One region of the Flavobacterium sp. ZE23DGlu08 genome, then DNA from elsewhere that is predicted to be linked to it. Evidence: riboswitches for the same ligand, from Rfam matches in the RefSeq annotation. Region 1 holds a riboswitch; each other region holds the start of a gene.
The links. Region 1 has a riboswitch for S-adenosylmethionine ahead of Q1W72_RS16925 (Na+/H+ antiporter NhaC family protein). Riboswitches for the same ligand answer to the same signal wherever they lie in the genome.
Positions count from the first base shown of each region.

Region 2: it holds a riboswitch for S-adenosylmethionine, as region 1 does, so the genes downstream of both, Q1W72_RS06625 (alpha/beta fold hydrolase) here and Q1W72_RS16925 (Na+/H+ antiporter NhaC family protein) in region 1, are expected to answer to the same signal.
Region 3: it holds a riboswitch for S-adenosylmethionine, as region 1 does, so the genes downstream of both, Q1W72_RS06560 (homocysteine S-methyltransferase family protein) here and Q1W72_RS16925 (Na+/H+ antiporter NhaC family protein) in region 1, are expected to answer to the same signal.

Region 1 is NZ_CP130045.1:3,867,665-3,870,946, reverse strand. Features, by position in the region: gene fabG (3-oxoacyl-[acyl-carrier-protein] reductase) at 1-252, opposite strand, end outside; gene Q1W72_RS16925 (Na+/H+ antiporter NhaC family protein) at 436-1,758, opposite strand; SAM-I-IV-variant riboswitch at 1,813-1,909, opposite strand; gene Q1W72_RS16920 (hypothetical protein) at 2,037-2,459, opposite strand; gene sucD (succinate--CoA ligase subunit alpha) at 2,675-3,282, opposite strand, start outside.
Region 2 is NZ_CP130045.1:1,506,238-1,509,519, reverse strand. Features, by position in the region: gene metK (methionine adenosyltransferase) at 1-418, opposite strand, end outside; gene Q1W72_RS06630 (hypothetical protein) at 1,179-1,388, shown strand; SAM riboswitch class I at 1,620-1,757, shown strand; gene Q1W72_RS06625 (alpha/beta fold hydrolase) at 1,836-2,798, shown strand; gene thrA (bifunctional aspartate kinase/homoserine dehydrogenase I) at 2,818-3,282, shown strand, end outside.
Region 3 is NZ_CP130045.1:1,491,456-1,494,737, reverse strand. Features, by position in the region: gene Q1W72_RS06570 (bifunctional precorrin-2 dehydrogenase/sirohydrochlorin ferrochelatase) at 1-477, shown strand, start outside; gene Q1W72_RS06565 (NAD(P)/FAD-dependent oxidoreductase) at 586-1,638, shown strand; SAM riboswitch class I at 1,731-1,850, shown strand; gene Q1W72_RS06560 (homocysteine S-methyltransferase family protein) at 2,164-3,165, shown strand; gene metH (methionine synthase) at 3,248-3,282, shown strand, end outside.

The DNA.
Region 1 (3,282 bases):
CGTTCCAAATTCAGCCAAAACTGCATCTACAAAAGTTTGCGCTTCATTAAAATCGGCTGCGTTAGATTGATATCCTTTAGCTTTAATTCCTAAAGCGTTCAATTCATTTTCAAGAGCCAAAGCTGATTCCACTGACGAACTGTATGTAAATGCAACATTTGCACCATGTTTTGCAAAAACTTCTGCAATTCCTTTTCCAATTCCGCGACTTGCACCTGTAATTATGGCAACTTTTCCTTCTAGTAATTTCATATTCAAAAATTAGTTTAAATTTTATTTGAAGCTAATCCTGCTATCCGCTTCAATCTTTTATGAACACTAACGTTCACATAAAAGGATTTTCACTACTATCAGGGCTATCTTACACCCGTCAAATATATAATAATTCCCTTTTTAAAAAAAATTCAAAAGCAATTACAGTCAAAAATTCAATTCTTAAATTTTAAAGAATCGCTTTGTCCATTTGTCCCAAAACGAAATATAAATAGCCACCAATGTGAAAATTAGTAAAAATAAATGGTACCAAGCATTACTAATTAAGTCAAAGAAATCTAATTTTCCATTAGTGTAGCTCAATATAAGCAATACTTGAGCGCCATACGGTAAAACTCCTTGAATTATACACGAAAAAATATCCAGAATTGCAGCCGTTTTTCTAGGATTCAATTCATATTCATCATTAATTTCTTTGGCAATAGGTCCTGTAATTACAATAGAAACCGTGTTGTTCGCTATTGCTAAATTAGCAAAACCCACTAAAGCACCAATTCCCGCTTGAGCTGATTTTTTACTTTTAATTCTTTTTTTAATTTGAACTAATAAATACGTTATTCCACCCGCTTTATCTACCATAGCTGCTAAACCTCCAGTAAGCATTGATAATAAGAAAATATCAGTCATACTGGTAAAGCCTTCATATATCTTTTGAGTGAACTCCATTAACGTAAACGAACCACTAAAATAACCTATGATTCCTGCCAATAAAGTTCCAATAAGTAATGTTGAAAATACATTAACACCTACTACCGCCAATACTATTACTAATATATAAGGGACAATTGCAATCCAGGAAAAATCATTTTTTGCAATGGCAACAGTCACAATATCCGAGTTTAAACCAAGATAAAAGAAAACCATAATAGTCAAAATTGCAGCAGGAAAGGCAATAAATAAGTTAATCTTAAACTTGTCCTTTAGATCACATCCCAATGACTGCGTTGCTGCGATAGTAGTATCAGAAATCATCGAAAGATTATCTCCTAACATAGAGCCACCTAATAAAGCGCCTGAAATTAAAGGTAATGAAGCACCGCTTTTATCAGCTAAAGCGACAGCTATCGGGCCAATAGCTACAATTGCACCCACTGATGTTCCTGTAGCAGTTGATAAAAAAGAAGCAATCAAGAAAATTCCTAAAGGAAAATAAGCAACATCAATAGTATTTATTCCAAGATTCACGACAGCATCAACTCCACCCATCGCTTTACTTACTACTGCGAAGGCTCCTGCTAGCAAATAAATTAAACACATGGTCATGATTTTACTTTCACCACATCCTGCAAACAATGTAGCAACTTTTTCATCAGTAGTGGATTTGAAAAGTAAAAAGGCTGCTATGATACCAACTACAACTGCCACTGGCGATGGAAAAGCATAAAAATCATTCAGAACAATTCCTGCTCCTAAAAAAGTAAAAATAAAAACCAATAAAGGAATCAAGGCAAAGGCATTTCCTTTTTCTTTTGAAAATAAAGTCATAAAAATAATTTAAAATTAAAAATTATGACGAAAAACAAAGCTAAATATGGGAATGTAAACAACATTTTTTCCAAAGGATTTGGCTTATCGTTTTAGCACCTTGCTTGTTGTTGCAGGTTGCTATCCTATTGAAGGATTCGTGATAACGGGTGCAAAAGTAATTAATTATTTATGAAATTAGCCTAATTTTATTCCAAAAAAAGATAATTCAAAAAAAAGCGCCACATGAAAATGTAGCGCGATTATAATTAAGATGTTGAAAGGCAGACTTTAAATAATTAAAAAGCTACATTCCATTTTGGCAGTCTTCCATTTTCGTCAAGGAAGTTTTGTAAAACTTGTCCTTCTACAAATGTTGGAATCACTTTAGTTTTATCGTTGAATGTCTCATACCAAACCACTTCTAGTGTACTGATATCTTCGATTTTCATTTGTGCAGGCCAAGAATATTTTCTTCCAGTTTTAGCAAATTGGTGTCCTTCAACAATTTTGTCTTTTAAACCACCATTTTTAATTTTCAAAGTTCCGTTGTTTTGAACAGTTCCTGTAGAACCAACCATAATTAACTCTTTTTCATCTCCTACTGAATACACTAAAAATACTCCAGATCCTTCTGATGCATTGCAAACTTCTGCTAAACTATCTTCTGTAGTAAATGAAAACTGATTGCTAACTTTGAATTTTTTTAACTCTTTGTACATATTATTTTATTTTTATTTGAACTGGCTTCGACAAAAAAATACCCCACAAAATCGTGAGGTCCATTAGAAACCAATCGTTTATGTTTGTTCTTATTAGGATTACATCTTAAAAACAGATGCATTTAATAAAGTGCAAAGATATTTCTTTAATTCAATTTATAATAAAAAAGCCCCACAAATTGTGAGGCTTTTAAAATATTTAATTAGAGTTTAGATTAACCTAAAACTTCTTTTACTTTTTTACCAATTTCAGCTGGAGAATCTACCACGTGAATTCCACATTCTCTCATGATTTGTTTTTTAGCTTCAGCAGTATCGTCAGATCCACCAACGATAGCACCTGCATGTCCCATTGTACGTCCCGGAGGAGCAGTAACTCCTGCAATGAAACCTACAACTGGCTTACGGTTACCATCCGCTTTGATCCAATGAGCAGCATCAGCTTCTAATTGTCCACCTATTTCACCTATCATTACGATACATTCTGTTTCTGGGTCATTCATCAATAATTCAACTGCTTCTTTTGTAGTTGTTCCAATGATTGGGTCTCCACCAATACCAATTGCAGTAGTGATTCCTAATCCTTGTTTTACTACTTGGTCAGCTGCTTCGTACGTTAATGTTCCAGATTTAGAAACAATACCAACAGTTCCTTTTTTGAAAACAAAACCTGGCATAATACCAACTTTAGCTTCACCCGGAGTAATTACACCTGGACAGTTAGGACCTATTAATCTAGAATTTCTTTCTTTAACATAACTATTTGCTTTTATCATGTCAGCAACAGGAATTCCTTCAGTAATTGCAATAATTACTTTAATTC
Region 2 (3,282 bases), 1.5 Mb from region 1:
AATCAAGTGCCAATGGCATATAATTTTCCGTTTCATTAGTAGCGTAACCAAACATCATTCCTTGGTCACCAGCACCTTGCTCTTCAGGATTTTTTCTGTCAACACCTTGATTGATGTCAGCAGATTGTTCGTGAATAGCAGAAAGAATTCCACAAGAATTAGCTTCAAACATGTATTCGCTTTTTGTGTAACCAATTTTCTTGATTACATCACGAGCGATTTGTTGCACGTCTAAATATGTATTTGATTTTACTTCACCAGCCAAAATTACCTGGCCAGTAGTTACTAAAGTTTCGCAAGCTACTTTTGAGTCAGCATCAAATGCCAAAAAATTATCAATTAATGCATCCGAAATTTGATCTGCAATTTTGTCTGGATGTCCTTCGCTTACAGATTCTGACGTAAATAAATAGGCCATAATAATTATTATTTTAAAATTAAGCGAGAAAAAATAATTGCTGAAAAGGACTAAAGAAGAGTTTCTGCTTTAGCATTTTTTCTACTGAAAAATTTTCAGTATCCATAATGAATTGATTTCATTATGAAGAGGTTGCAATCAGTTCAAATTTTTCCTCTTGTATTCGGGTGCAAATGTATGAAACCATTTTGAATTGCAAATTAATCTTAACTTTTTTTTGCTGATAAATCTTTTCATCTACTTATATAAATACAAAAGGGAATGCGAGGCTGGTTTTTCTTTGTATTTTTTTTAAAACTTATTTGGAAAATTCAGAAATAGTTAGCATATTTGTTACAACAAAAAAAGAAACATGAAATTTAATGTGTGTAATATGTCAAAAGCCATTCAGGAAAAGTCCTGTGGGTCGTGTATTGCTTAAATTTTAATTCAAATTTATATAGCAAAAGCCTCCCAAAAAAATGGGAGGCTTTTTTTTTGAACTCTATTTAGCTGAAAATAAAACAATATTAATCATAGAATGAATAACCTGAAAATCCAGAATATAAATAATTTTAAAGTCAAAAATATGATTTGCGCCAATGCCATTATGTGCGTTCGTGTCTGTTGATTCCAAAAGTATAAGTTATAACACAACTTAAAAACCCCTTTTGGATACGCATCTAAAAGGTTTTTTTTATTCAGATTAGTTAATAAGCATAGAGAATTTCAGAATTCAAAAATAATTTAAAACAAAACTAACATCATAAATTAAAAGATTATGAGCACATCAAAACATTTCCCAAAGGCATTTCGGTTACTAAAAAGCTTTAGTTTTAGAACCAAAACTAAAAAGGAAATCGATTCAAAAAATGAATTGACTAATCCAAGATTTGAAATTTCAAAAAATGATCCTTTGGCACAAAAAATAGTGCCGAGTTCATTGCTGTTCCAAATGTATTCAAAAGAAAATGAAGAACTTTTTATTTAAAAAAGTGATGGTTGTTTTAGCTTTTGAATCTTTGATGGTAAATCTCAAATTATGATTTCGACGAAAGATAAAACCCTAATATGGTGTTTTCTCTTTCGTCGGGATAATAATTATGCGTGCGATTTTTTCAAGTCAATTTGCAATAAATCAATTAGAACCAATTTGATAAAAATTTGGTTGTTTAAAAAAATAGTAGTTAATTTGTGCCTTTAAGTTCAAAAACGTATTGAAATGTTATAAAGAAAGGCAGAGGGATTAGACCCGATGAAGCCTTAGCAACCCTTCGATTTATCGAAGAAGGTGCTGCATTCTACCTTTATTCTGTCCCGAAGCCTCGGGATATTTCAGAATCTAAAGGAAAGATAACACAAAGAATTCTTCTAGTTCACTTCTAGCTTTCTTTCTAATATTTCCAGACACAAATCAAAAATCATAAAAGATTTGAAATTGGAAAATAAACCAACATCTATTACCGTACAAAATTTCACCACCGAAAGTGGGGCTTTTTATCCTGCCTTAAACTTAAGTTTTCAAGTTTTTGGACCGGCTTTACATACCGCTCCAATCGTTTTGGTAAATCATGCATTAACCGGAAATTCCCAAGTTGTGGGAGACAAAGGTTGGTGGAATGATTTAATTGGTGTACACAAAACTATCGATACTAATACATATACAATACTGGCTTTTAATGTTCCGGGAAATGGTTTTGATGATGCCGTTATTGAGAATTATTCGGAATTTAATACCAGAGACATTGCCAGAATTTTTATTGAAGGCATTCATTTTCTTAAAATCAAACAGCTTTATGCTATTATTGGCGGTTCTGTTGGCGGAGGAATTGCTTGGGAATTGGTTGCTTTAGAACCAAAAATCACGCAACATTTAATTCCTATCGCAACCGATTGGAAATCGACAGACTGGTTAATTGCCAATTGCTTTTTGCAAGAGCAAATTCTAAAGAATTCTTCAAAACCTATTGAAGACGCTCGAATTCATGCCATGCTTTGCTACCGAACTCCAGAATCTTTTACTGCAAAATTTCAGAGAACCACTAATGAGGAATTAGCCATTTTCAATGTTGAAAGTTGGCTGGATCATCACGGTAAAAAACTTCAAAAACGGTTTCAAATTTCGTCTTATAAAATGATGAATCAATTATTGAAGACGATAGATATTACTAGAAATAGCTCTTCATTCGAAGAAATAACGTCAAAAATTGAAGCTGATATTCATATCATCGGAATCAATTCAGACTTGTTTTTTACGGCAAATGAAAATAAAGCAACATACGAGGAATTAAAAAAATATAAAAATAATGTCACCTATCAGGAAATCGTTTCCATTCACGGACATGACGCTTTTTTGATAGAATACAAACAATTACACAATTTGCTTCAGGATATATTCTAAGCCAAAAAAACACAACACAATGAAAATATTAAAATTTGGAGGTAAATCTTTATCGAATGGCGACGGAATAAATAAAGTAGTTGCAATTATTACCGATAAAGTAAATCAAGGAGAAGAAATTGCAATTGTAGTATCGGCACGTGGAAATGCTACAGATGAATTAGAAGAAATTTTAGGTATTGCTTCTAAAAACGGAGATTACAAACCGCTTTTTGAGGACTTTAAAAAATACCAACAAGACGATTATCAAGAGGTAGATTTGTCTGAGGAATTCAATGTTTTGGAAAAATTATTCGAAGGCGTAAGCTTAATTGGTGATTACAGCAATAAAATTAAAGACCAGATTTTATCAAAAGGGGAATTGCTTTCTGCAAAATTACTGACGGCTATTTTAGTTGAAAATGGAATAAATGCCCGTTTTGCCGATACTCGTGAATTAATAAAAACAGATTCGAAATTTGGTGATGCACAACCTTTGGAACAA
Region 3 (3,282 bases), 1.5 Mb from region 1:
AAATCAAGTCCGAATGCAAATGTTGAGGTAGTTGCACCAAGGTTTTTGCCAGAACTGGAAGAATTGGTCGAAAGACATCCTTCGGTGAAATTGACTAAAGCCAAGTTCAAGAAAAAAATGTTGAAGAAACGACACATGGTGATTGCTTGTACCGATGATTTAAAAGTCAATAAACGAGTATTTGATTTGTCTCGAAAAAGATATTTGATTTGCAATATTGCTGATACACCAGATTTGTGTGATTATTATTTGGGCGGAATTGTAACCAAAGGAAATGTAAAAATCGCTATTTCAACTAATGGAAAATCACCGACAACTGCCAAAAGATTACGGGAGTTTTTCGAAGAAATAATTCCAGACGATATCAATAAAATGGTCGAAAACCTGAATGAATATCGCAAGACACTAAAAGGAAATTTCGAAGAAAAAGTACAAAAGATGAACGAAATCACCGAAGCATTAAAAAATAAAGAATAAAAACAGCACAAAATAGCGAATGATATTTATCATTGAAAGTAGTAAAAATCAATCGTTAATTTGCAATTAAATAGTTTAGCACAATTACATTACATAAAGAATAAAAAAATGATTAAAACAGACATACTTATAATAGGAGCCGGACCAACAGGTTTATTTGCAGTTTTTGAAGCAGGATTGTTAAAACTGAAATGTCATATTTTAGATGCTTTGCCACAAGCAGGCGGACAATTATCTGAATTATATCCAAAAAAACCTATTTATGATATTCCAGGTTTTCCGGAAGTATTAGCCGGAGATTTAGTAGATAATTTAATGGAACAAATCAAGCAATTCGAACCAGGATTCACACTGGGAGAACGTGCAGAAACCATTGAAAAACAAGAAGACGGAAGTTTTATTGTGACTTCAAATAAAGGAAAAAAATTCCATGCTCCTGTGGTAGCAATTGCAGGTGGTTTAGGAAGTTTTGAACCAAGAAAACCATTGATTGAAGACATCGAATTTTACGAGGATAAAGGAATTAAATACTTTATTAAAAACCCGGAAAAATTCAGAGACAAAAGAGTCGTGATTGCCGGAGGAGGAGATTCTGCTTTGGACTGGAGTATTTTCTTGTCGAATGTTGCTTCTGAGGTAACTTTGATTCACCGTAGAAACGAATTCAGAGGCGCTTTAGATTCTGTAGAAAAAGTACAGGAATTGAAGAACTCAGGGAAAATAAAAATGATTACGCCTGCAGAAGTAGTTGGTTTAAACGGAGCGGAACATTTAGAGTCAATTGATATTGAGGAAAATGGCGCACATAGAACCATTGCGACGGATTATTTTATTCCACTTTTTGGATTAACACCAAAATTAGGCCCTATCGGAGACTGGGGATTGGACATTGAAAAAAATGCCATCAAAGTAAATAATGCTTTGGATTACCAAACGAACATTCCAGGGATTTTTGCCATTGGTGACGTAAATACCTATCCGGGAAAACTGAAATTGATTCTTTGTGGTTTCCACGAAGCCACATTAATGTGTCAGGCAGCCTACCAAATCATCAATCCAGGTAAGAAATATGTATTGAAATACACTACAGTTTCTGGTGTTGACGGATTTGACGGAACTCGTAAAGAAGCTCCAAAAGCCGTGGTGAAAGCCATAGTTTAACAACATAATACAAACTAGTTAAAAAATATAGCGCTAATACTTGCAAGTATTAGCGCTATGTCTTTACTTTGCACTGTTCATATATTTATTGAAAGTTATCACGAAAGGCGGAGGGAAAGACCCAATGAAACCTTAGCAACCCTTTATCTTTAAAGAAGGTGCTACATTCTACTTTATACAGAACCAGTTTCAGTATTTAAGATAGATAACACACGAATACTCACTTAGTATTTCTCAAACCCTTTCTTGACAACATATCGATATTTAGCTTACTGAATTTATTTCAGTATCAGGAGCGAACAATTGGCGTTTTTTGCTAATACCGTTCCCGCTTTCGTTGCAATCTTTCTCACCCTGAAACAAGTTCAGGACGAGAAAGGATTTTCACTGCAAACGTAGTTCATCGAACTCCTATGAAAATAGTAATTAAGTGAGGTAATCGGGGCTAAAGAGCTAATATATTGAACTTTTGTAATTAATAATAAGCGCTTAATACTATAATGTTTTGCGAGAATAAAACAAAAGATGTCAACAATTCAAGAAGCTATTAAAAAAAACATACTCATACTCGATGGAGCTATGGGAACCATGTTGCAACGCTACAATTTTTCCGAAGAAGATTTTCGAGGAGAACGTTTCAAAGATTTTCCACATTCCTTAAAAGGGAACAACGATTTATTGTCATTAACGCAACCACAAGCGATTCGTGCCGTTCACGCAGCTTATTTTGAAGCAGGAGCGGATATTGTTGAAACCAATACTTTTTCTGGAACTACTATCGGAATGGCCGATTACCATCTGGAAGATTTGGTATACGAACTCAACTATGAATCAGCAAGAATTGCCCGTGAAGTAGCCGATGAATTCACAGCCAAAAATCCAGGTAAACCTCGTTTTGTAGCCGGTTCAATAGGACCAACAAACAGAACGGCCAGCATGTCACCAGATGTTAATGATCCGGGATACAGAGCGGTAACTTTTGATGATTTACGTATTGCTTACAAACAACAAGTAGAAGCGTTGATTGATGGAGGAAGTGATTTGCTTTTGGTAGAAACCATCTTCGACACGTTAAATGCAAAAGCAGCACTTTTCGCTATTGAAGAAGTCAAAGACGAACGTAATATTGATATTCCAATCATGGTTTCCGGAACGATTACGGATGCATCAGGAAGAACACTTTCGGGTCAAACCGTAGAAGCTTTTTTGGTTTCGGTTTCGCACATTCCATTATTGAGCGTAGGTTTCAATTGTGCTTTGGGTGCTGATTTGCTGAAACCATATCTACAAACTTTGGCGCATAATACGTCATTCAATGTTTCGGCACATCCTAATGCGGGATTACCAAATGCATTTGGTGAGTACGATGAAACGCCAGAACAGATGCAAGCTTTCATCAAAGAATATTTAGACGACAATTTAGTAAATATCATAGGCGGTTGTTGCGGAACAACGCCAGAGCACATCAAGTTGATTGCTGATATCGCAAAGGAGTATAAACCTAGAGTATCAACAGCGACAATGTAACGTAGAGACGCGATGTATCGCGTCTGAATTATAGCCAGGAATTCTTTGTAATTATTGATTTTAGGGCAAAAAAAAATAAAAAATGGCACAAGCAGAAACTAGAAAAAACCTTGTATT